Linked DNA regions of Sphingobium yanoikuyae. The protein of the gene in region 2 interacts with the protein of the main gene of each other region in a pairwise test. Links are inferred from orthologs where the notes say so. Each region holds a gene or a part of one and is shown on either strand. Other genes may lie near its edges. The genes, in order: U0025_RS16255 and U0025_RS19625.

Evidence for each region.
Region 1: the proteins of U0025_RS19625 (region 2) and U0025_RS16255 interact in binary tests that used the Escherichia coli proteins (3 or more experiments, as listed by UniProt). The link is inferred for Sphingobium yanoikuyae from one-to-one orthologs.

What each region holds. Positions count from the first base shown.
Region 1 is NZ_CP139979.1:3,533,666-3,549,706, reverse strand. Bases 5,972-9,232 are described here. They hold U0025_RS16255 (sensor histidine kinase), read right to left. Parts: upstream 8,833-9,232; coding sequence 6,172-8,832; downstream 5,972-6,171. Other genes in these bases: kdpC (potassium-transporting ATPase subunit KdpC), read right to left, coding at 8,829-9,232; U0025_RS16260 (response regulator), read right to left, coding at 5,972-6,175. In the rest of the region: U0025_RS16275 (glycosyltransferase), read right to left, coding at 1-2,928; U0025_RS16270 (hypothetical protein), read right to left, coding at 3,033-3,287; U0025_RS16265 (potassium transporter Kup), read left to right, coding at 3,512-5,410; more of U0025_RS16260, read right to left, coding at 5,480-5,971; more of kdpC, read right to left, coding at 9,233-9,419; potassium-transporting ATPase subunit KdpB, read right to left, coding at 9,434-11,482; potassium-transporting ATPase subunit KdpA, read right to left, coding at 11,495-13,198; kdpF (K(+)-transporting ATPase subunit F), read right to left, coding at 13,211-13,300; U0025_RS16230 (hypothetical protein), read left to right, coding at 13,651-13,818; U0025_RS16225 (nitroreductase family protein), read left to right, coding at 13,943-14,536; U0025_RS16220 (efflux transporter outer membrane subunit), read right to left, coding at 14,576-15,982; U0025_RS16215 (efflux RND transporter permease subunit), read right to left, coding at 15,994-16,041. UniProt on the Escherichia coli protein: Member of the two-component regulatory system KdpD/KdpE involved in the regulation of the kdp operon. KdpD may function as a membrane-associated protein kinase that phosphorylates KdpE in response to environmental signals.
Region 2 is NZ_CP139979.1:4,242,241-4,247,529, forward strand. The notes cover bases 2,242-5,178. They hold U0025_RS19625 (PTS sugar transporter subunit IIA), read right to left. Parts: upstream 3,976-5,178; coding sequence 3,508-3,975; downstream 2,242-3,507. Other genes in these bases: U0025_RS19610 (cell wall hydrolase), read right to left, coding at 2,242-2,532; U0025_RS19615 (DUF1491 family protein), read right to left, coding at 2,708-3,058; U0025_RS19620 (PaaI family thioesterase), read right to left, coding at 3,051-3,548; hpf (ribosome hibernation-promoting factor, HPF/YfiA family), read right to left, coding at 4,106-4,702; dnaQ (DNA polymerase III subunit epsilon), read right to left, coding at 4,774-5,178. In the rest of the region: U0025_RS19595 (SCO family protein), read right to left, coding at 1-528; U0025_RS19600 (ankyrin repeat domain-containing protein), read left to right, coding at 573-1,211; U0025_RS19605 (MmcB family DNA repair protein), read right to left, coding at 1,251-1,757; more of U0025_RS19610, read right to left, coding at 1,861-2,241; more of dnaQ, read right to left, coding at 5,179-5,289. UniProt on the Escherichia coli protein: Seems to have a role in regulating nitrogen assimilation.

The DNA.
Region 1 (16,041 bases), 700 kb from region 2 along the record:
CATCCCGACAAGCGCAAGGCCGGTCGGCTTGCGGCTGCGCAGGATGGCGGCATGTTTCCACAGGCATTGCAGCGTGCCGAAGGCCCAGCGATAGCGCTGCTTCGACAGTGCCTTGAAGCTTTCGGGCGCCTCGGTCCAGGCGACCGCCTCGGGATCGAAGGTGACGCGCCAGCCGGCGCGCTGGATCGCGATGGTCAGATCCTGATCCTCGGCCAGCGTATCTTCGGGATAACCGCCGACCGCGTCCAGCGCCGTCCGGCGCCAGGCGCCGACGGCGCCGGGCACCACCGTCATGGCGTCGAAGCCGGCGAGCGCGCGCCGCTCCAGATTCTGCGCGGTGATATATTCCAGCGCCTGCCAGCGGGTGACGAGATTGACCCGGTTGCCGACACGGGCGTCGCCAGCCACCGCGCCGATCGCCGGATCGGCGAACCAGCGCGCCAGCCGCGCGATCGTCAGCGGCTCGAACTGGGTGTCGGCGTCGAGCGCGATCAATATCTCGCCAGTGGCATCCTTGAGAGCGCGGTTGAGCGCCGCCGCCTTGCCGCCATTCTGCAAGGTCAGCAGGGTGACGCGCGGATCGTCGGCAAAGGCGCGGGCGACGATCGCGCTGGTCTCGTCTTTCGATCCGTCATCGGCGACGATCAATTGCAGCGCGGGATAGTCGCTGGCCAGCACGCGGCGCACCGATGCCTCGATCACCCGTGCCTCATTATAGGCGGGGATGATGACCGAGACGGTCGGCTGATAGACGGGCGGCGCCGGGCGGTCGCGCCGGGTCTGGAACCAGGCGAGAAAGGTCATCAGCAGCGCGCGCGCGATGCCGAGCGAGATGGCGACATAGAAGATCCAGCCGAGCAGGGCCGAGATGACGGCGAGTGTGATGAACATGCCGACATCGACGCGCACGGCGGTCAGGTCGCCGGCACGGACCGGCGGCATTGCCGCTTCGCGCGACAGGCCGGCAAGGCGCGACACCGGCACGAAGCGATAGCCTTCCTTCTGCAGGGTGGTGATGATCTGCGGCAGGGCCGCGACCGTCTGAGACCGTTCGCCGCCGCCATCATGCAGCAGGATGATATTCCCGGACCGCTCGGCATCGGCGGCATGAACCTGGTCGATCACCTGGCGGACGATCGTATCGGTGCCGGGCCGCTGCCAGTCATTGGGATCGACGTGCAGACCGACGACGGTATAGCCGGCCTTCTGCGCCGCCAGCGCCGGCCCCAGTTCGTCCGCCGTGGTCGGTTCGGCGTCGCCGAAATAGGGTGCGCGGAACAGCTTCATGCTGCGCCCGGTATAGGCCTGGACCAGCCGCTGGGTGGCGTTGAGTTCCAGCCGGGTGCTCTCGTCCGACCAGGTGGCAAGGTTGGGATGGCTGTAGCTATGGTTGCCGATCTCGTCGCCGTCGGCGACGATCCGCTGCAACAGGCCGGGATGCTCCAGCGCATTTTCGCCGATGACGAAGAAGGTGCCGGGCACATGATGCTGTTCCAGCACCGACAGGATTTTCGGCGTCCAGGTCGCGTCCGGGCCGTCGTCGAAGGTGAGCGCCAGCATCTTGGGCTGGGCGCCGCCGGTCCGCCGCACCTGATAGGGGGTGGGCAGGACATGATAGGTTTCGCGCAGGATCGTCCCCTGCGGGCCGAAGGCGATCGAGCGGCTGCCGTCGGTCGGCGTGGCGGTGATGCGCAATATCTCGCCCGATCCCTCGACATCGGTGTCGAGCTTGCTCGCGACCTGGCGCAGGTCGGGCCGGCTGCCGTTGCGGAAGGCGGTGAGGTCGGACCAGATGCCCGGATCCTCGCTGCCCAGCCGCCACAGCGCCACGCCCTGGATGCCGAGGCGGCGCAGCGCCTGCAGCTCGTTCCAGCTGGCGGCGGCATCGAGCATCCAGACCTGATGGCGATGGCCGTCATCATCATAGGCGAAGCCGGCATTGCCGCTGGCGGGATCGAAGCTGACCGGGGCGTCGCTGTCATGGGCGGCGAGCCAGGCCTCGTCGAGCGACAGGGCGTCGGCGCCGCCATCATGCCAGTCATAGGCATAGCTGCCGAGCGCAACGATGATGCGATCGCGGCCGACGCGGCGGCTGGCATCCTCGACCGCGCGGGCGAACCAGTCCTGCGCCGCGATCGGGCCGGGCGTGCCGCCCTGCCAATGCTGGTCATAGGCCATGAAGATGACATGGTCGGCAATTTGGCCGAGGCGGGTGAGCGGCCATTCCTCGCCGGCGGGGGCGGTGACGGCCAGCTTGGCGCGGGCGGGCAGGTCGCTGCGCAACTGGCGCAGGAAATGGAGATAGGCGGGCAGCGCGCCGGACGGCAGCGATTCAAAGTCCATCACCAGCCCGGCATCATGATGCGCCGCGACCGAGGCGGCGAGCCGCTGGGCCAACTGGCGGGTGGCGGCCGGATTGGCGAGCAGGCGGGCGGTGCCGGCGCCGTTCCAGCCATGGGCGTCGAGATTCTGGACCATCGGCAGCAGCTTGGGCGGTCGGCCCATGCTGGCGATCATCTGGTCTAGGCGCGGGTCGGCATGGAATCGGGGCGCGGGATCGCTGCCCGGCACGGTCACCAGGGCGGGCACGACCCAGTCGAGCTGGCCGACATGACGGCGCAGCGAGGCGATGCTGCTTTCGTCATCGGGGACATAGAAGCCGACATTGAGCGGACGGGCCTGTGCGACATGGCCGGGCCAGCGCGGCAGCCATTTGGACAGGTCATGGCGCAGCCGCGACATGCCGGTCAGATGCGCGGCGCGGGGCTGGGGCAGGGGCAACGCCAGGTCGCCTTCCGACGGGACGGCGATCAGCGTCGTCGCAAAGGCGATGGTGGCGGCGATGATGGCGCACAGCAGGGCGGCGAGGGCGCGCCGCGCCCAGATGCCGCGCCGGCCGGTGGGATCGAAGAAAATGGGTCTGGTCATGGCCTGTGGTCCGCGCGTCGCTACTCCTCTGCGACGATGACGCGGCAATAGGCCGGCCCGGCTTCCCGCCGGATGATCCCATCATGAAATCTTGGTCATGAACCTCATCGCGCGGTCCAGCGATCGGCCAGGCGTACCGGCTTCCATAGGTCGGGGCCCATCAACAGCAGCGCCATCCCGCCGCTGGCACATAGAAAGGCCAGCGCGGCGAGCGACAATTGGCCGATGGTGACCGATGGATGGCCATGGGCGAGCGCAGTAAGGGCACGGCCCTCGGGCCAGAGCGTGGCCAGAAAGGCGAGGCCGAGCAGGCGCAGGCCGATCTTCAAGGTCCAGCGGGGACGCCAATTGTGCATCATGTGCCGCCTCCGTTGCGGCGGCATCGCAATTAAGCGGACGGGCATAGGGATGCGAGACAGGGAACCGGCAGATTGCGTAGGGATTTCATAGCATTTGAGGCGCATACGGGCCGTCCGGGCCGGAATCATATGCGAATCCTATGCCGGGGAGGGCAGACCCCTATGGTTTTCAAATGGCCTTTCATGGCATGGCGGCCCGATAGAAAGACGAAGGGCACGCATAGATGACTGAACAGGGGGATCCGGCCGCAGGCCAGGATCGCACGCCGCATGGCCGACCGGCTGCGCTTGCGCTCGGTGCGCTGGGCGTGGTGTTCGGCGATATCGGCACCTCGCCGCTCTATGCGCTCAAGGAAAGCTTCGTCGGCCATCATCCGCTGACGGTCGATCCGCTGCATATCTATGGCGTCCTCTCGCTGATCTTCTGGACCATGACGCTGATCGTCACCGTCAAATATGTGTTCATCGTCATGCGCGCCGACAATGATGGCGAAGGCGGCAGCATGGCGCTGCTGGCGCTGATCGGCCGGCGATTGGGCGAGACGCGCTGGACCCCGGCGATCGCGATGCTGGGGGTGCTGGCGACCGCACTCTTCTATGGCGACGCGATCATCACGCCGGCCATTTCGGTGCTGTCTGCGGTCGAGGGCCTGACCATCGTGCAGGCGAGCCTGGCGGATATGGTGCTGCCGATCGCGATCGTCATCCTGATCGCGCTGTTCCTGATCCAGCGCTTCGGCACGGCGATGGTCGGCATGGCCTTCGGCCCGATCATGGCGATCTATTTCATCACGCTCGCCGCGCTCGGCATCGCCAATATCGTCCAGCACCCCGAAATCATCGGCATCGTCAATCCGCTCTGGGCGATCCGCTTCTTCGCAATCGACCCCAGGCTCGCTTTCCTGGCGCTCGGCTCGGTCGTGCTGGCGGTGACCGGCGCAGAGGCGCTCTATGCCGATATGGGCCATTTCGGGCGCAAGGCGATCAGCATCGCCTGGCTCTATGCCGCCTTTCCCTGCCTGATGCTCAACTATCTGGGGCAGGGGGCGCTACTGCTCGACAATCCGGCGGCGGCACAAAATCCCTTCTTCCTGATGGCGCCGGACTGGGCGCGTCTGCCGCTGGTGATCCTGGCCACCATGGCGACGATCATCGCCAGCCAGGCGGTGATCTCCGGGGCCTTCTCCGTCACGCAACAGGCGGTGCAACTGGGTTTCCTGCCGCGCCTGCGCATCCTGCACACCAGCGCGTCGGCGGCGGGACAAATCTATGTGCCGCTCATCAACTGGCTGCTGCTGATCTTCGTCATCCTGCTGGTGCTGGGCTTTGGCAACAGCAGCAACCTGGCCGCCGCCTATGGCATCGCAGTAACCGGCACGATGGTTATCACCGCCTGCATGCTGGGCTTGCTGACCTTCAGCGTATGGCGCTGGCCGCTGCCGGCGGCGGCGGGTGTCACCGGCCTGTTCCTGATCATCGACGGCGCCTATTTCGCGTCGAACGTGACCAAGATCCCCGATGGCGGATGGTTCCCGCTGCTGGTCGCGGCGGTGGTCTTCACCGTGCTGACCACCTGGGCGACCGGGCGGCGCATCATGCGCCATTATCTGCGCGAAGGGGCGATGGAGCTGGACCTGTTCGTGCGATCGACGCTGGCCTCGCTCAAGCGCGTGCCGGGGACGGCGATCTTCCTCTCCTCCACCACCGACGGCGTGCCGCCGGCACTGCTGCACAATGTGAAGCATAACAAGGTGTTGCACGAACGGGTCATCATCCTGACCGTGCGCACCCAGGGCGTGCCGCATCTGCCGCTGCAGGGGCGCACGACGGTGGAGGATCATGGATCGGGCTTCTACCGGTTGATCCTGCGCCATGGCTTCATGGAGGATGTGGATATTCCGGCGGCGATGAAGTCGGTCCACGACTGTGGCGGGCCGATCAGCGTCAAGGACACCAGCTATTTCCTCAGCCGTCAGACGCTGATCCCGTCAGAGCGGCCGGGCATGGCGATGTGGCGCGAAAAGCTGTTCGCCTGGATGATCCGCAATGCCGAAAGTCCGATGGCCTTCTTCAACCTGCCGACCAACCGCGTGGTCGAGCTGGGGTCGCAGATCGAGATCTAGAGCCTGATCGTCTGAGGCGAAAGCGCTCCGCGCTTTCACCGATGGCGTGAATCAGGCTCTATTTTGATGTCAGTCCGCACCCTGTTTCAGGCGGTAGCCGATCCCCAGTTCATTGCTGATGATCTGCGGCCGCTGCGGGTCGGCCTCCAGCTTCTGGCGCAGGCCGCGCACCAGCACGCGCAGATATTCGACATGATGGGCATGTTCGTTGGGCCAGACATGGTCCATGATCTGCTTGTGGGTGATGACCCGGCCGGGAAAGCGCGCCAGCTGCTCCAGCACGCCATATTCCTTGGGCGTCAGATGCACCTCGACCCCGCCCTTCGTGACGATATGGGCGACCAGGTCGATCGTCAGGTCGCCGGCCGTCACCTTGGTCGATCCGCCGTCGCGCGTCATCCGGTTGCGGAGCGCCACCCGCACGCGGGCAAGCAGTTCGTCGGTATCGAACGGCTTGGTCAGATAATCGTCAGCGCCCAGGTCCAGCGCGGCGACCTTCTCATCGGTGGCGTCACGCGCCGACACGATGATCAGCGTCGTGTCGCTTTCCTTCTTGATGATCGGCACCAGCTCCAGCCCGTCGCGATCGGGCAGGCCCAGGTCCAGCAGGGTGATGTCGGGCCGCTCGCTGCGCAGCTTGTCCAGTGCTTCGCGCGCGGTCTGCGCCTCGATCGTGGCATAATCGGCGCGGGCGAGGGCGGCCTGGATCAGCCGGCGGATCTGCGGTTCGTCGTCGACGATCAGCAGGCTGTGGCGCGGCTTCATGCGATGTCCTTTTCCATGATGTCGGTGAGGATGAGGGATTGGGGAATGTGCAGGGTGAAACAGGCGCCGGGCGGGGCGGCAACGGTGCGGGCCGATACGGTAAGGCCCATTGCTTCCGCAAAGGCCTTGACGATGGCGAGGCCAAGGCCGGTGCCGGTCTTCGACCGATCCGATCCTTCCAACCGGGTGAAGGTGTCGAACACGCGCGCTTCCATGCCGGCCGGGATGCCCGGCCCCTGGTCGATCACCGACAGGCTGATGGCGTCGGGCTCGCGCAGGCTGCGCACGGTCACGGGCGTGCCGGGATCGCCATAGCGGCCGGCATTGTCGAGCAGGTTGATGAGGATGTGGTGCAGCAGCACCGGATCGACCCGGACCAGCGGGATGTCGGGCGGGATCTGCACGTCGAGATGGCGATCGGCCAGCGCGCTGCGGCTGTCATGGGCGGCGCTGGCGACCGCATCGAACAGGTCGGTCGCCTCCGCTCGCATCGGCAGTGCGCCGGCCTCCACCCGCGCCATGTCGAGCAGATTGGCGACGAACCGGGACAGGCGCTGGGCCTCGCCATCCAGCGTATCGATCAGCTCGGGCGAGGGATGGGTGCGCAGTTCGCGCGTGGCCGAAATGATGGTGGTGAGCGGCGTGCGCAGATCATGGCTGACCGAGGAGAGGAGGGCGGAGCGCAACCGGTCGCGCTCGCGGATCTGCCCGGCTTCGATCATCGCCTCCTCCAGCGCCATGCGGTCGAGCGCGATCGCCGCCTGGTCGATCAGGCTCATCAGCAGCGGGAACTGATCGGATCGGACCGGTTCGCCGGCGTCCTCGCGGGCCAGGCCGATCACCGCCAGCACCGCGTCCTTGGTGGGCACCGGCAGAAACAGCCAGTCCGACGCGGTGAGGGTGGAGGAGCCGCGCCCGGCCGGCTCGCCATGCTCCATCGCCCAACGGGCGGCGGCGCGCTCGATCTCGTCCAGCCGATCCTCGGGCGGATAGGCGGCGCGCAATTGCGGCCCTTCATCCGACGGGATCATCAGCACGGCTCGCACGTCGAACAGCCGGGCGATCTCGGCGCAGATGGCGTGGCGGATTTCCTCCAGGCTGGGGGAGGCGGTCAGCTGGCGCGAGAAGCCGGCCAGCGTTGCATTCTGCCGCGCACTGGATTGGGCCAGCACCGACTGGGCATGCATCCGCGCGGCAAACTGGCTGGTCACCACTGCCACGCCCAGGAAGACGAGGATGGAAATGACATTTTCCGGATTGCTGACGGTCAGCGTGCCCGTGGGCGGCAGGAAGAAGAAATTATAGGCAAGGCTGGAGGCGAGGCCGGTGGCAAGGCCGGTGCGCAGGCCATGACTGGCCGCCGCGAACATCACCGGAACCAGATAGAGAAGCGCGATATTGCCGAGGTCGATCACCTCCAGCATCAGCCGGCCGAGCACGGTCATGCCGATCACCGCCAGCATCGACCAGACATAGCCAATCGGGTCGCCCCAATGGCCGCCACGGGTGACTTTGGTCCGCGGCGCGCTTTCCTCGCCGGGCATGACATGGACGGCGACCGGGCCGATGTCGCGCACCAGCCGGTCGACCACCGACCCATGGCGCAATTCGAACCACCAGCTGCGCGCCGACTTGCCGATCACGATCTGGGTCGCGCGCGCGTCGGCGGCGAAGCTGCGCAGTCCATCGGCGACGCTGGGGGCCGGAATGGACGCGGTCTCGGCGCCGAGGCGGGAGGCGAGGGCAAGCGTGTCGGCCAGACGCTGCCGGTCCTCGTCCGACAGCTGCAGCCCACGCGGGGTTTCGATATGGATGGCGGTCCAGGGCGCGCGCAGCGCATCGGCCAGCCGCTTGGCGGAGCGGACAAGGCCGGCGGCGCTGGGCTGTTCGCTCACCGCCACGATCACCCGCTCGCCCGCCGCGAAGCTGCCCGCCAGCGCATGGGCGCGGACATAGTCGAGCATCTGGGCATCGACCGCCTGGGCGGCGCGGCGCAGCGCCAGTTCGCGCAGTGCGGTCAGGTTCGACTTGGAAAAGAAATGGTTGAGGGCGCGGCTGGCTTCCTGCGGGATATAGACCTTGCCGTCCTTCAGCCGCTCGATCAGCTCGTCGGGCGGAATGTCCACCACTTCGATCTCGGCATGTTCCAGGATCGAATCGGGCACGGTCTCACGCACGCGAACGCGGGTGAAGGAGGCGACGACGTCGTTGAGGCTTTCGACATGCTGGATGTTGATCGTCGAATAGACGTCGATGCCGGCGGCCAGCAATTCCTCGACATCCTGATAGCGTTTGGGATGGCGGCTGCCCGGCGCATTACTGTGCGCCAGCTCGTCGACCAGCACCAGCTGGGGATGGCGCGCGAGGATCGCGTCGATATCCATCTCGCCCAGGCTGTGGCCCTGATGATCGACGGTGCGGCGGGGGATGATCTCATGGCCATGGACCAGCGCTTCGGTCTCGCGCCGGCCATGGGTTTCCACCACGCCGACGACGACATCGACGCCTGCCTCGCGCCGCTGCCGTCCTTCGGTCAGCATCTCCCATGTTTTGCCCACCCCCGGCGCAGCGCCGAGAAAGACCTTCAGGCGGCCACGGCCTTCCTGCGCGGCGGCGCGCAGGAAGGCTTCTGGATCAGGGCGATGCGGTTCGTTCACTGGGTCCGTTTAGCGCCAATCGCATCCAGCCGTCGATTGAGATCGAACAGATTGACGCGGGGTTCGCCGATGAAGCCCAGCAGGGGCTGCTCGACGCTCTGTTCTACCAGGCTGCGGACGCGCGCCGCATCGATCCCGCGCGCGGCGGCGACGCGATCGACCTGATAAAAAGCTGCCTCGGGGCTGATATGGGGGTCAAGCCCCGAGGCAGAGGTGGTCACCAGATCGGACGGAACAAAACGACCAGGTGTAGCAGCTTGAAGAGTCTCGACGTCGGTCTTGACGCGGTCGGCCAGCGCCTGGCTGGTCGGACCAAGATTGGAGCCGGAGGAGGCAAGGCCGTCATAGCCCTTGCCCGCCGCCGACGGACGGCTGTGGAAATAGATGTCCGAGGTGAAGGCCTGACCAATGATGGTCGAACCGACGACCTTGCCCTGATCCTCGACCAGGCTGCCATTGGCCTGGGACGGGAACACTGCCTGGCCGATGCCGGTCAGCGCCAGCGGATAGGCAAGCCCGAGCAGCAGGGCGAAGAGCAAAGTCATGGTCAGGGCCGGACGCAGAGCGGATTTGAAATCGGTAAACATGGATTTGTCCTTCCTCAGGCGAGGCCAAGGCCGTTGACGGCAAGGTCGATCAGCTTGATGCCCACGAACGGCGCGATCAGGCCACCCAGGCCATAAATGGCGAGGTTGCGGGCCAGCAGCGGACCGGCGCCGATCGGGCGATAGGTCACGCCCCGCAATGCCAGCGGCACCAGACAGGGAATGATCAGCGCGTTGAAGATGATCGCCGACAGGATCGCGCTTTCCGGCGTGGCCAGACCCATGACGTTGAGGATGCCAAGGCCCGGATAGAGCGCGACGAACATGGCCGGGATGATCGCGAAATATTTGGCCACGTCATTGGCGACCGAGAAGGTCGTCAGCGCGCCGCGCGTCATCAGCAACTGCTTGCCCAGACCGACTACCTCGATCAGCTTGGTCGGATCGCTGTCCAGGTCGACCATGTTGCCGGCTTCGCGGGCCGCCTGGGTGCCGGTGTTCATGGCGACGCCGACATCGGCCTGCGCAAGGGCAGGGGCGTCGTTGGTGCCGTCGCCGCACATCGCGACCAGGCGACCGCCCTGCTGTTCCTTGCGGATCAGGGCCAGCTTGTCCTCCGGCGTGGCCTGCGCCAGGAAGTCGTCGACCCCGGCCTCGGCCGCGATGCTGGCGGCAGTCAGCGGGTTGTCGCCGGTGATCATCACCGTGCGGATGCCCATCTGGCGCAGTTCGCCGAACCGTTCCCGGATGCCCGCCTTGACGATATCCTTCAGGAAGATCGCGCCCAGCAGCTTGCCGTCCTTGGCCACCGCCAGCGGGGTGCCGCCGGCACGGGCGATCTCGTCGGTGATGCGGCGCAGTTCGTTGGCGACCGGGGTGGAACCCAGGCCCGGATTGGCCTTCAGCACCGAATCCACCGCCCCCTTCTGGATCGTCGATCCATCGATGGTGACGCCGGAAATCCGGGTCTGGGCGGTGAAGGGAATGACCTCCGCATTGGCGGGCAGGGCGTCTACCGACTGGTTGAAGCCTTCGCGGGCCAGCAGCACGATCGAACGGCCCTCGGGCGTCTCGTCGGCCAGGCTGGCGAGCAGCGCGGCCTGTGCGAGCTGGACCGGGGTGGTGCCGCCGACGGGACGGAATTCGGTCGCCTGACGATCACCCACGGTGATGGTGCCGGTCTTGTCCAGCAGCAGCACGTCGATGTCGCCCGCTGCCTCGACCGCGCGGCCCGACTTGGCGAGCACGTTGAAGCGCACCAGACGGTCCATGCCGGCAATGCCGATCGCCGACAGCAGGGCGGCGATGGTGGTCGGGATCAGGGTGATCAGCAAGGCCGCCAGGATCGCCACCGGAATGGCACCGCCGGCATAGCTGGCGAAGCTAGGGATGGTGCCGACCGCGATCAGGAAGATGATGGTCAGACCGACCAGCAACAGGGTGAGGGCGATTTCGTTCGGCGTCTTCTGGCGCTCGGCACCCTCGACCAGCGCGATCATGCGATCGAGAAAGCCCTGGCCGGGATTGACGGTGACGCGGACGCGGATCTCGTCGGAAATGACGCGGGTGCCCGCCGTCACGGCCGAACGGTCGCCGCCTGCCTCGCGGATCACCGGCGCGGATTCGCCGGTGATGGCCGCTTCGTTGACGGAGGCGACGCCGGAGACGACCTCGCCATCGGACGGGATCAGATCGCCGGTCTGGACCAGCACCACGTCCCCCAGCTTCAGCGCGCTGGCGGCGACATTTTCATAGCTTTCGCCATGGCCCTTCAGCCGCTTGGCGGTCAGGTCCGCCTTGGTCGCGCGCAGCGAGGCGGCCTGCGCCTTGCCACGGCCTTCTGCCAGCGCCTCGGCAAAGGTGCCGAAGAGGACCGTGAGCCAGAGCCAGATCACCAGCTGCAGCTTGAAGCCGGTGGCCAGGCTGTCCTGCCCGACAAGGAGCAGGACGGTCAGCAGGACCGCAACGATCGCGGTGGTGAACATCACCGGGTTGCGGATCAGTTCCTTGGGATTGAGTTTGCGGAAGGCGTCTCGACAATCCGGGACGATCAGGTCCGCCGTGAAGAGCGATTTTTGTTCGGATTTGTTGGAGGATCGGGCCATGTGCATGGATCCTTAGAAAAGCTGGCCACGGATCATCGCGAGATGATCGGCGATGGGGCCAAGGGCGAGGCTGGGCAGGAAGGTCAGGCCGCCCACGATCAGCACGATGCCGACCAGCAGACCGGTCCACAGCGCCCCGGTGGTGGGGAAGCTGCCGGCGGTTTCGGGCGTATATTTCTTCGCGGCCAGGCTGCCTGCGATGGCCAGCATGGGAATGATGATGAAGAAGCGGCCGATCCACATCGCGACGCCCAGCATCCCGTTATAGAAGGGGGTGTTGGCGGTCAGGCCGGCAAAGGCCGAACCATTATTGCCGACGGCGCTGGTGAAGGCGTAGAGGATCTCGCTGAAGCCATGCGGTCCCTTGTTGAGCGGCCCGGCCAGGCCCGCGTCGGTGACGCTGGCGATGGCGGTGAAGCCCAGGATGATCAAAGGCAGCACGGCGATGACGAGCACGGCCAGCTTCACTTCGCGGCTCTCGATCTTCTTGCCGACATATTCCGGCGTGCGGCCGACCATCAGGCCCGCGACGAACACGGCCAGGATGGCGAACAGCAGGAAGCCATAGATGCCTGCGCCGACGCCGCCGACCACGACTTCGCCCAGCTGGATGTTGAACAGCGGGATCATGCCGCCCAGCGCGGTGAAGCTGTCATGCATGGCGTTGACCGCGCCGCAGCTTGCCGCCGTGGTGACGACCGCGAACAGGGAGGAGGCAGCGATGCCGAAGCGGACTTCCTTGCCCTCCATATTGCCACCGGCGATGCCCAGATTGTGGAGTATCGGGTTGCCGGCCGCTTCCTGCCAATAGGTGACGGTGACGCCGGCGAGGAAGATCAGCAGCATGGCGGCGAGGATGGCCCAGCCCTGGCGCGGGTTGCCAACGGCCTTGCCGAAGGTCCAGGTCAGGCCAAAGCCGATCACGAAGATCGACAGCATCTGCACCAGGTTGGTGAGCGCGGTCGGATTCTCGAAGGGATGGGCGCTGTTGGCGTTGAAGAAGCCGCCGCCATTGGTGCCCAGCATCTTGATCGCTTCCTGGCTGGCGACGGGGCCAAGCGCCAGGGTCTGCTTCACGCCTTCCAGCGTGGTCACGTCGACCGACCCGGCCAGCGTCTGCGGCACGCCGCTCGCGATCAGGAACAGGGCATAGACGATGCAGATCGGCAGCAGCAGATAGAGGGTCACGCGGGTGACGTCGGCCCAGAAATTGCCGATCGTCGCTGCGCTGCGCCGCGCAAAGCCGCGGAACAGGGCGAAGGCCAGGGCAATGCCGGTGGCGGCCGACAGGAAATTGTGGATGGAGAGGCCCAGCATTTGGGCCAGGTTCGACATGGTCGACTCGCCCGAATAGCTTTGCCAGTTGGTGTTGGTGGTGAAGCTGATCGCCGTGTTGAAGGCGAGGTCGCTGCTGGTGCCGGCAAAGCCCTGCGGATTGAGCGGCAGCAGCCCCTGCAGACGCAGCACCGCATAGGTGAAGAGCAGCAGCGCCACGTTGAAGAGCAGCATATGGACCGCGTAGCGGCGCCAGCTCTGCTCGGCATCGGGATCGATCCCCGACAAGCGGTAGAAGCCCCGTTCGATCGGGCCGAAGACGGCATGAAGCGGCGTGCGGCGGCCCTCATAAAGCGCGAACAGCCACAGGCCCATCGGCTTGGTCAGCGCCAGCAAGATGCCGACAAAGGCTGCGATCAGCAGCCATCCCTGGAAGGTCATGTGCGGCCCCCCTTAAAAGCGTTCAGGCCGTGCGAGCACGGCGACGAGATAGACGAGAAGCCCGGCGGCGGTGATCGCCGCGAGCCAGAGGTCGATGGTCATGGCATCCCTCCTTCAGGCGTCGCCGCACAGCCGGACATAGCCGAGGCTAGCCGCCGTGAGCGTCAGGATGATGCCGATCCACAAGAGATCCTGCATGGGGGTAACTCCCGCATCACGCCCGCCGCGGGAGGCGGACAGGGTCGTTAGCGAGCGCCCGATTAGGCCCCTCTTCCGTTTGAATGCGAGACGCGGGGCGGGGCGGCTGCATAGTATTTGCGTATGATTGGCGAGCCGGGGTGCCGCTGGAGAGCGATGGAAAGCTTTTCTTGCCGATCTGGCAGCATTGCTTGAGCGACGATTCTCTATACGATCAGTAGATAAGCCGCTCGAGTCGGCAGAGAGGACGCATTATGGCCTATCAGGATCAGGACGGACCGTTGACGCGCCTGCGCGATCGGCTGGCGCAGGCCCTTTTCAGGGAGCCTGCCGTCGTGCTGTTCGAGCGCGATGCGGACGACCGTGGCGCACCGGTGTCGCGTGCCGATCGCGAACGCCAGCCACAGGATGCCTGCGCCTGATCGAAGGAAACCCTGTGTTTCCAGGGCGAAAGCCAAACGCCTCTTCGCAGCGGCGGAACATCCGCTAGATAGATTTCCAACAGCATGGCGCGCCGATCGCGCCATCGCCTTGAAGGAGATCCAGATGGCCACCAGCCCGCGCGAAGTTACCCGTCCCGTCGATCCGTTGATCCTGGAGCGCTGGTCGCCCCGCGCCTTTGACGGTTCCGCCATCCCCCAGGCCGATATCGATACGCTGTTCGATGCCGCCCGCTGGGCGCCTTCGGCCTTCAACTACCAGCCCTGGCGCTTCCTCTATGCCCATCGCGACAGCGCTGACTGGGCGCGCTTCCTCGACCTGCTCTTCCCGTTCAATCAGGGCTGGGTGCAGCATGCCGGGGCGCTGGTCTTCGTCATTTCCGACACGCTGATGGCCGCGCCGGGATCGGAAGACTATAAGCCCTCGCACAGCCACAGCTTCGATGCGGGCGCCGCCTGGGCGACGCTGGCGCTGCAGGCGACGCGGCTTGGCTATCATACCCATGCCATGACCGGCGTCGATTTCGACAAGGCCCGCGCCGAACTGGCCGTGCCGGAGCGTTTCCGGATCGAGGCGGCGATCGCGATCGGGCGTCAGGGCGACAAGGCGGTCCTGCCCGAAGCGCTGCAGGCGCGCGAGGCGCCGAGCGGCCGGCATGAGATCGAGACATTCGCCCATCAGGGCAATTTCATCGTCTGAAAAAAAAGGGCGGCGTTTTGAAACGCCGCCCTTTCCGTATCAGGTGGTGGTCCAGCCGCCGCCCAGGGCGCGGAACAGGTCCACCTGGGCAAAGGCAACGGCGCGGTTGGCGGTCGCCAGGTCCGCGTCCGCCGATGCCTGGGTGCGCAGCGCATCCAGCACGGTCAGGAAGTCGATCTGCCCCTCGCGCTGGCGTGCCAGGCTGATCCGCGCAGCCCGAGCCGCCTCGTCCCGCGCCGACTGCAGCGTCGCCCGCCGTTCCAGCGCATTGGCGTAGGCGGACAGCGCCGTCTCGGTTTCCTCCAGCGCCTGCAGCACCGTGCCGTCAAAGGCGGCGAGCGATGCGTCGCCATCCGCCCTGGCTGCCGCGATCTTCGCGCGGTTGGCTTCCTGATTGGGGAAGGCCCAACTGATCAGCGGCCCCAGCAGGAAGTTGAGCGGCCCGGCGCCGAACAGATTGCCGCCGCCGACTGCGGTGGTGCCGATCGATCCGCCCAGCGTGATGCGCGGATAGAGGTCGGCCGTCGCGACACCGATACGCGCGGTGTCGGCCGCCAGCCGCCGTTCGGCCGCGCGCACGTCCGGTCGCCGGGCGAGCAGTGCCTGGCCGTCGCCGACCGGGATCGGCTGTGTCACATTCGGTGTCACGGTCGCGTTCTGGACGGACGCGGGCAGCTCCTGCGGCGTGCGCCCGGTCAGCGTTGCCAGCCGGAACAGGGCGGCATTGCGATCGGCAACCAGATTGGGGATCAGCGCCTGCTGCTGTTCGCGCAGGGTGGTCACCCGGATCACGTCCAGCCGGTCGGACCGGCCAGCATCGAAGCGGGCGCCGGTGATACGGATCGACTTGTCGAGCAGGTCGACCGTCTCCTTCGCGACGGCAAGCCGCTGCGCCGAGGCGGTGGCGTCGACATAGGCGCGCACCGTATCGGCGACGACGGCAACGCGGACCGCATCGGCGTCGGCCTGCGCCGCACCGACATCGCCGCGCGCGGCCTCTATGCTGCGCTTCACCCGGCCGAACAGGTCGACCTCATAGGCGACGTCCAGCCCCATATCGACGGTCCAGTTTTCCCGGTCCATGCCGGGCAGGGTCTGGGCCTGCGACACCCGGCCATAGGTCGGGGAGCCGCTGATATTGGTGCTGGGCAACCGGTCGGAGCGGGCGCCGCGCAGCTGGGCGCGGGCGCGTTCCAGCCGGGCGACGGCAACGCGGATGTCGGTATTGGCCTTCAGCGCATCGCCGACCAGCCCGTCGAGCAGCGGGTCATTATAGAGCCGCCACCAATGATCGTCGGCGGCGCTCTGTGCGACCGCCGGGTTCGCCGCCCCGATGAAGGGGGCGGCGGCTGTCGTCGGGGTGGCGGGCGCCTTGTAATCGGGCCCGGCGGCGCAGGCCGTCAGCGCACTGGCGCCGAGCAACAGGGCAATCAGGTTCCTTGTCATGGCTTTTGTCCTCATTCGGCCGGCTGCAATGCCGCAGCATCGTCAGCCTCCGGGCGCCG
Region 2 (5,289 bases):
CGTGCGGCTGTGGCTGACCAGATAGTCGCTCGCCCCTTCCGGCTTTTCCGCATTGTAGAGGACGACGAAGTCCTTGGCCACCTTTGCGATCTGTTCCGGCGTGCCGGTCAGGCCGACGAGGCGCGGGTGGAAGGCCGCGACATAGGTTTTCAGCACCGCCGGCGTGTCCCGCTTCGGGTCCACACTGATAAAGATCGGCTGCACCTTCGCGGCGCGGGCGGGCGCTGCCTTCTCGAAGGCACTGAACGCCTGCATGATCCGCTGCAGATCGACCGGGCAGACATCCGGGCAATAGGTATAGCCGAAATAGACGATCCGATACTGGCCCTTATAATCGTCCCAATGCACGGTCTTGCCATCCTGGTCGGTCAGGGTGAAGGGCGCACCGATGCGCGCACCGACCAGATTGCCCTGCTCGCTCTCGCCGCTTGATGCATTGCCGCCAGCCCCCATATTGCATGCCGTCAGCAAGGCCAGAAGCGGCAGGGCGAGCGAGATCAGCGCTTTGTTCATGGTGTCGCCTGCCATGCCTTGCTATGGGCCGATTTGCAAATCGAACGGGGCGCGCGACGATGAAGATTGGGATGAAGAGCGGACTTTCCACCTGGCTGTTTCTGGCGCGGCCTGCCGCCATCACCCTGGCACTGATGGCCCCGGTTGCGGCCCAGGCCCAGTTTTCCAACAATTACAACTTCCTCAAGGCGGTGAAGGACGCCGACGGCGAAAAGGCGACCGACCTGCTGCAGAAGCCGGGTTCGACCGTCATCAACAGCCGTGACGTCACCACCGGCGAAACCGCGCTGCACATCGTCATCGGCCGCCGTGACACGACATGGCTCAACTTCATGCTGTCGAAGGGCGCCAATCCGAACCTGGCCGACAATAATGGCACCACGCCGCTGCTGCTCGCCGTGCAGAACCGGTACGAGGAAGGCGTGCGCCTGCTGCTCGCCCGCGGTGCCCAGGTCGACAAGACCAATGGCAGCGGCGAGACCGCATTGATCCGTGCGGTGCAGCTGCGCGACATCGGCCTGGTCCGCCTGCTGGTGGCGCAGGGCGCCAATGCGGACAAGCGCGACACGATCGCCGGCATGTCCGCCCGCGACTATGCCGAACGCGACAGCCGCACCCCCGGTCTGGTCGAAGCGCTCGATTCCGCCAAGGCCAACGCCGCAGCGCCCAAGGGCCCGGTCCAGGGTCCGGTTTTCTGATATGAAAAAGGGCGGCCTGACCGCCCTTTTCTTTAACCCTTACCAGCCCAATTCCGCCGCATAATCCGGGTCGGCCAGCGCCGACAGGCGGCGAGCGGCGCGGCGGGCAAAGCGCAGCGTCTCTGCCTTGCGCCGGGCGGCGGCCAGCGGCTCGAACGGCGCGGCGCGCACCAGTTCGGCATCATATTGGTCGGCGACGATCAGGCCGGTGCGCGTCGGCCACAGCGCCTCGCTGTCGAACAGGCCGGTGTCGAAGCCCGATGGCACCGCCCAGAAATAGCGGTCGCAATAGTCGAAATAATCCGGCCATTTCATGTCGCCCAGCAGGTCCGCCCGGCTGCACTTGATCTCGACGATGGTCAGGCGCCCGGCGCTGTCGATCGCCATGATGTCGGCCCGCCGGCCATTGGGCAGCGGCACTTCCAATATGCCGTTCATGTCATGGCGGTGGAACAGGCGCAGCGTGCCGCGCGCAACCGCCAGCGCGGTCCCGTCGGTCAGCGGTGAACAGCGATCGGCGTCTTGGGCGGCGTCTTGGATGGTCATGGCACCAGATTAGAACAGGAAGGGAACAAAAGAAAAGACCGATTCGGACATGGGGTCCGAACCGGCCTTCAAAAGGGCGTCACTGTCGCGCGGTGAGCGCGGATCAGCGATAGAAGACGTGATTGTCGATCGACGCCAGCTTGGTCTTGCCCCAGCCCGGCGACACGCGGCGGGCATGGAAGAACAGTGCGCCTTCGGCCTGGCTGTCCCAGCTGTCGTCGAGGGCGATCTGCGCGATCGCAACCGCCTCGCGCCAGGAATCGCTGGCGATGTTGATCGGCGGCATGCCGTGACCACGCACGAAGCTGAACTGGCTCGGCTGATAGATGACGCCGCACAGGCTGCTGGCGAAGCGGCCCGACTTGGCGCGGTTGATGATGACGCGAGCAACGGCCAGCTGGCCCTCCAGCGTTTCACCCTTGGATTCGAAATAGACCGCACCGGCCAGGCACTTCATGTCGCCTTCGACATCCTCGGGAGCGCCTTGCGCATCAACCAGGGCTGCCAGGGTCTCGGCCTTGGGCTCGATATCGGTCGAAAAATTGCTGCCAGCCTTGGAGCCGGAATCCAGCGACTGCGCGACTTCCTGCGGCGCAGCGAAAACGACGGCGGGCTTGGTGCCGGCCGTGGGTGCGCTAGTCAGCGCGGCGGTTTCCGGCAGGGAAACCGTGGACAGGGAGGCCTCGCTGGCGCTCGACATGTCCGACGCCGTAACAGCCGCAGCGGCCGACAGCGTAAATGCCGCGATGATCGCGGCCTTCAGACGAAAACTCATTATTGCTCAAAATCGTGCGGTTATTGGCCAGAAACGTCGATTGTAACCGATATTCTGTGACGTTCGGCCGCCCCCCGTCTGCGTGTTTACCGGCCCGCCCCCCATGGACGAATGCAGGCAACCTGCGCGTTCAGCGTTGGCCGCCATTGCCCGCGCGCGTGCAAGGAGTCAACGATCAGCAGATCGTTTCAGCGGCGAACCGTTCCGCATCCGCGATATCAAGCTCCACCAGCCACAGGTCGGGGTCCGATCTGCGCCGGCGTTCGGCATAGGCGGCGAACGCCTCAGGCCCCTCTTCCGCAGGGGGTCCACAGCGCATCAATGCATGGCCGCCGCGAAAGTTCGATACCCGTTCGAAAATTGCGGATTCCCGCCCCTTGTCCATCACCTGGACCAGGATGACGCCGCTCATTGCATCGCCCTTGGCCAGGATCATGGCAAATCCGCCGGCGGCATTCACCCGCTTCACCAGCGCGCCGACCAGCATCGCGCTGGTCAGCCGCGCGGCCGGACTGTCCTCAGCCATGATATCCCGGCAGCGATGACAGCGGAATCTGCGATCGCATGAAGGTGCCGGTGCCCCGGCCCACCTCTTCCCCGTCCGAATCGAGGATGCTCGCCTCGGCGACATAGACACGGCGCTTGCCGCTGATCCAGCGCCCCTCGGCGCGCAGCTTTCCGGGACCGATCGGCCGGGTGAACAGCAGGTTGAAGGCGGTGGTCAGCAGGAAACGATCGCTGACCAGACTGTTAGCGGCATAGAAGGCCGCATCGTCCAGCATCTTGAAATAGACGGTGCCATGCACCGCGCCGGCGGCATGGAAATGCCGCTCGTCGACCTCGAAATCGATCACCGACCGGCCGGGTTCCGGCACGCGCAGGGTCGACAGGAACAGGTCGTTGATCGGCGCGCTGTTGTAGAGATGCTCCAGCGCGCGAAAATGCGCCGCCTCGCCACTGGCGAGCGCGGCGGCCTCAGGCGGCGTCACGCGCCTCACCACCGGCCAGCAGCGCATGCAGCGCCTCGGCCGACTTGGCACCGCGCAGGCGCGTCACCTGCGCCTCGTCGCGCAGATAGCGGGACACACGCGCCAGCGTCTTGAGATGCTCGGCGCCGCTGTCCTGCGGCGACAGCAGCGCGAACACGATATCGACCGGCGCATCATCGACCGCGTCGAACGGCGCCGGCGGATCGAGCAGCACGACCACGCCGCACATGCGATCGAGGCCCGGCAGCTTGGCATGGGGAATGGCAACGCCGCCACCGAAACCGGTGGAGCCCAGACGCTCGCGCTCCAGCAGCGCATCGGCGGCCGCTTCGGCATCCACGCCATAGGATTGCGCGGCAAGAGCCGCGATCTTCTGGAACAGCATCTTCTTGCCGTTCACAGTCACCTCGGTGGCCAGCGCGTCCGGCGAGACAATATCGTTGAAATGCACCATTTTACTTCCGGGGGCAGCCGAGGCGCGCCCAGCCTGTCGAAAAAAATGCGCGTTGCTCGGAGAAACTAAAGCCCGGCCCCATAGGCCGCCTGCACCCGGAGGTCAACAGGCGGCCCGGCTTGGCAGGGGGTCAGCCGCGCGGCTCGACCCAGCCGATCGTGCCGTCCTGACGGCGATAGACCATATTATAGGCCGACGTTCCGGCATTGAGGAACAGCAGCGCATTGGTGTTGCGCAGGTCCAGCATCATCACCGCGTCGGACACGCTGGCTTCGGGAATGTCGACCCGCGTTTCGGCGACGATCAGGGGCGCATCGGCCACTTCGGCCTCCTCGTCGGCGGCACCGGCGAAGATGGTGTAACCCGCACCGTCGATATCATCGACACTATAGCCATTGGCGCGCTGCGCCTCGGCAGCGGCGGCCTGGATGCTGCGGTCCTTCAGGCGGCGCATATAGCGGCGCAGCTGCTTCTCGATCCGGTCCGATGCCTGGTCGAAGGCGGGATGCGCCTCCTGCGCCTCGCCGGCGCCCTTCAGGATCAGGCCGGTCATCACATGGCAGACGATATCACAATGAAAGGCGCCATGCGGGGCCGGTCGGAAGGTCACCTGGGCGGAAATCGTGCGGGAGAAATATTTCTCGGCTATCGCTTCCAGCCGGTCGCTGACGTGCTGCTTGAGCGCCTCGCCCGTCTCGACCTGATGCCCGGAAACACGGATATCCATATGCCTTCTCCTTATTCTTGCCGGGACGCCGGATCAGCGGCCCGGTTGGCACGTGGCAAACGCCGGCAGGTTCAGGCCGGCGGCGCCTCCTCGAGCCAGAGCGGCTTATCCAGCTTCGCGACGAAAGCGGCATGCCTCTCCAGCTCCTCCGCGCTCGCCGTGAAGACGCGCGCGGGACGAACAGGGCGAACAACGGCGGTTTCCGTCAGTTCCACCCTGACGATCTCTTTCTCTTCCTCCTGTGCAAGACCCAGGCCGATCTGACGGCCGCCGGTCAATTCGACATAGAGCTGCGCCAGCAGTTCGGCGTCGAGCAGCGCGCCATGCTTGACGCGATGGCTGCGGTCGATGCCGTAACGGGTGCAGAGCGCGTCCAGGCTGTGCTTGGCGCCGGGATGCAGGGTGCGAGCGATCGCCACCGTGTCGATCATCCGGTCCATCGACACGGCGTCGCGCGCGCACAGCTTCAATTCGTGATTGAGGAATCCGAAGTCGAAGCGCGCATTATGCGCCACCAGCGGACTGTCCTCCAGGAAATCCATCAGTTCGGCCACGCCCTCGCGGAACAGCGGCTTGTCCGACAGGAA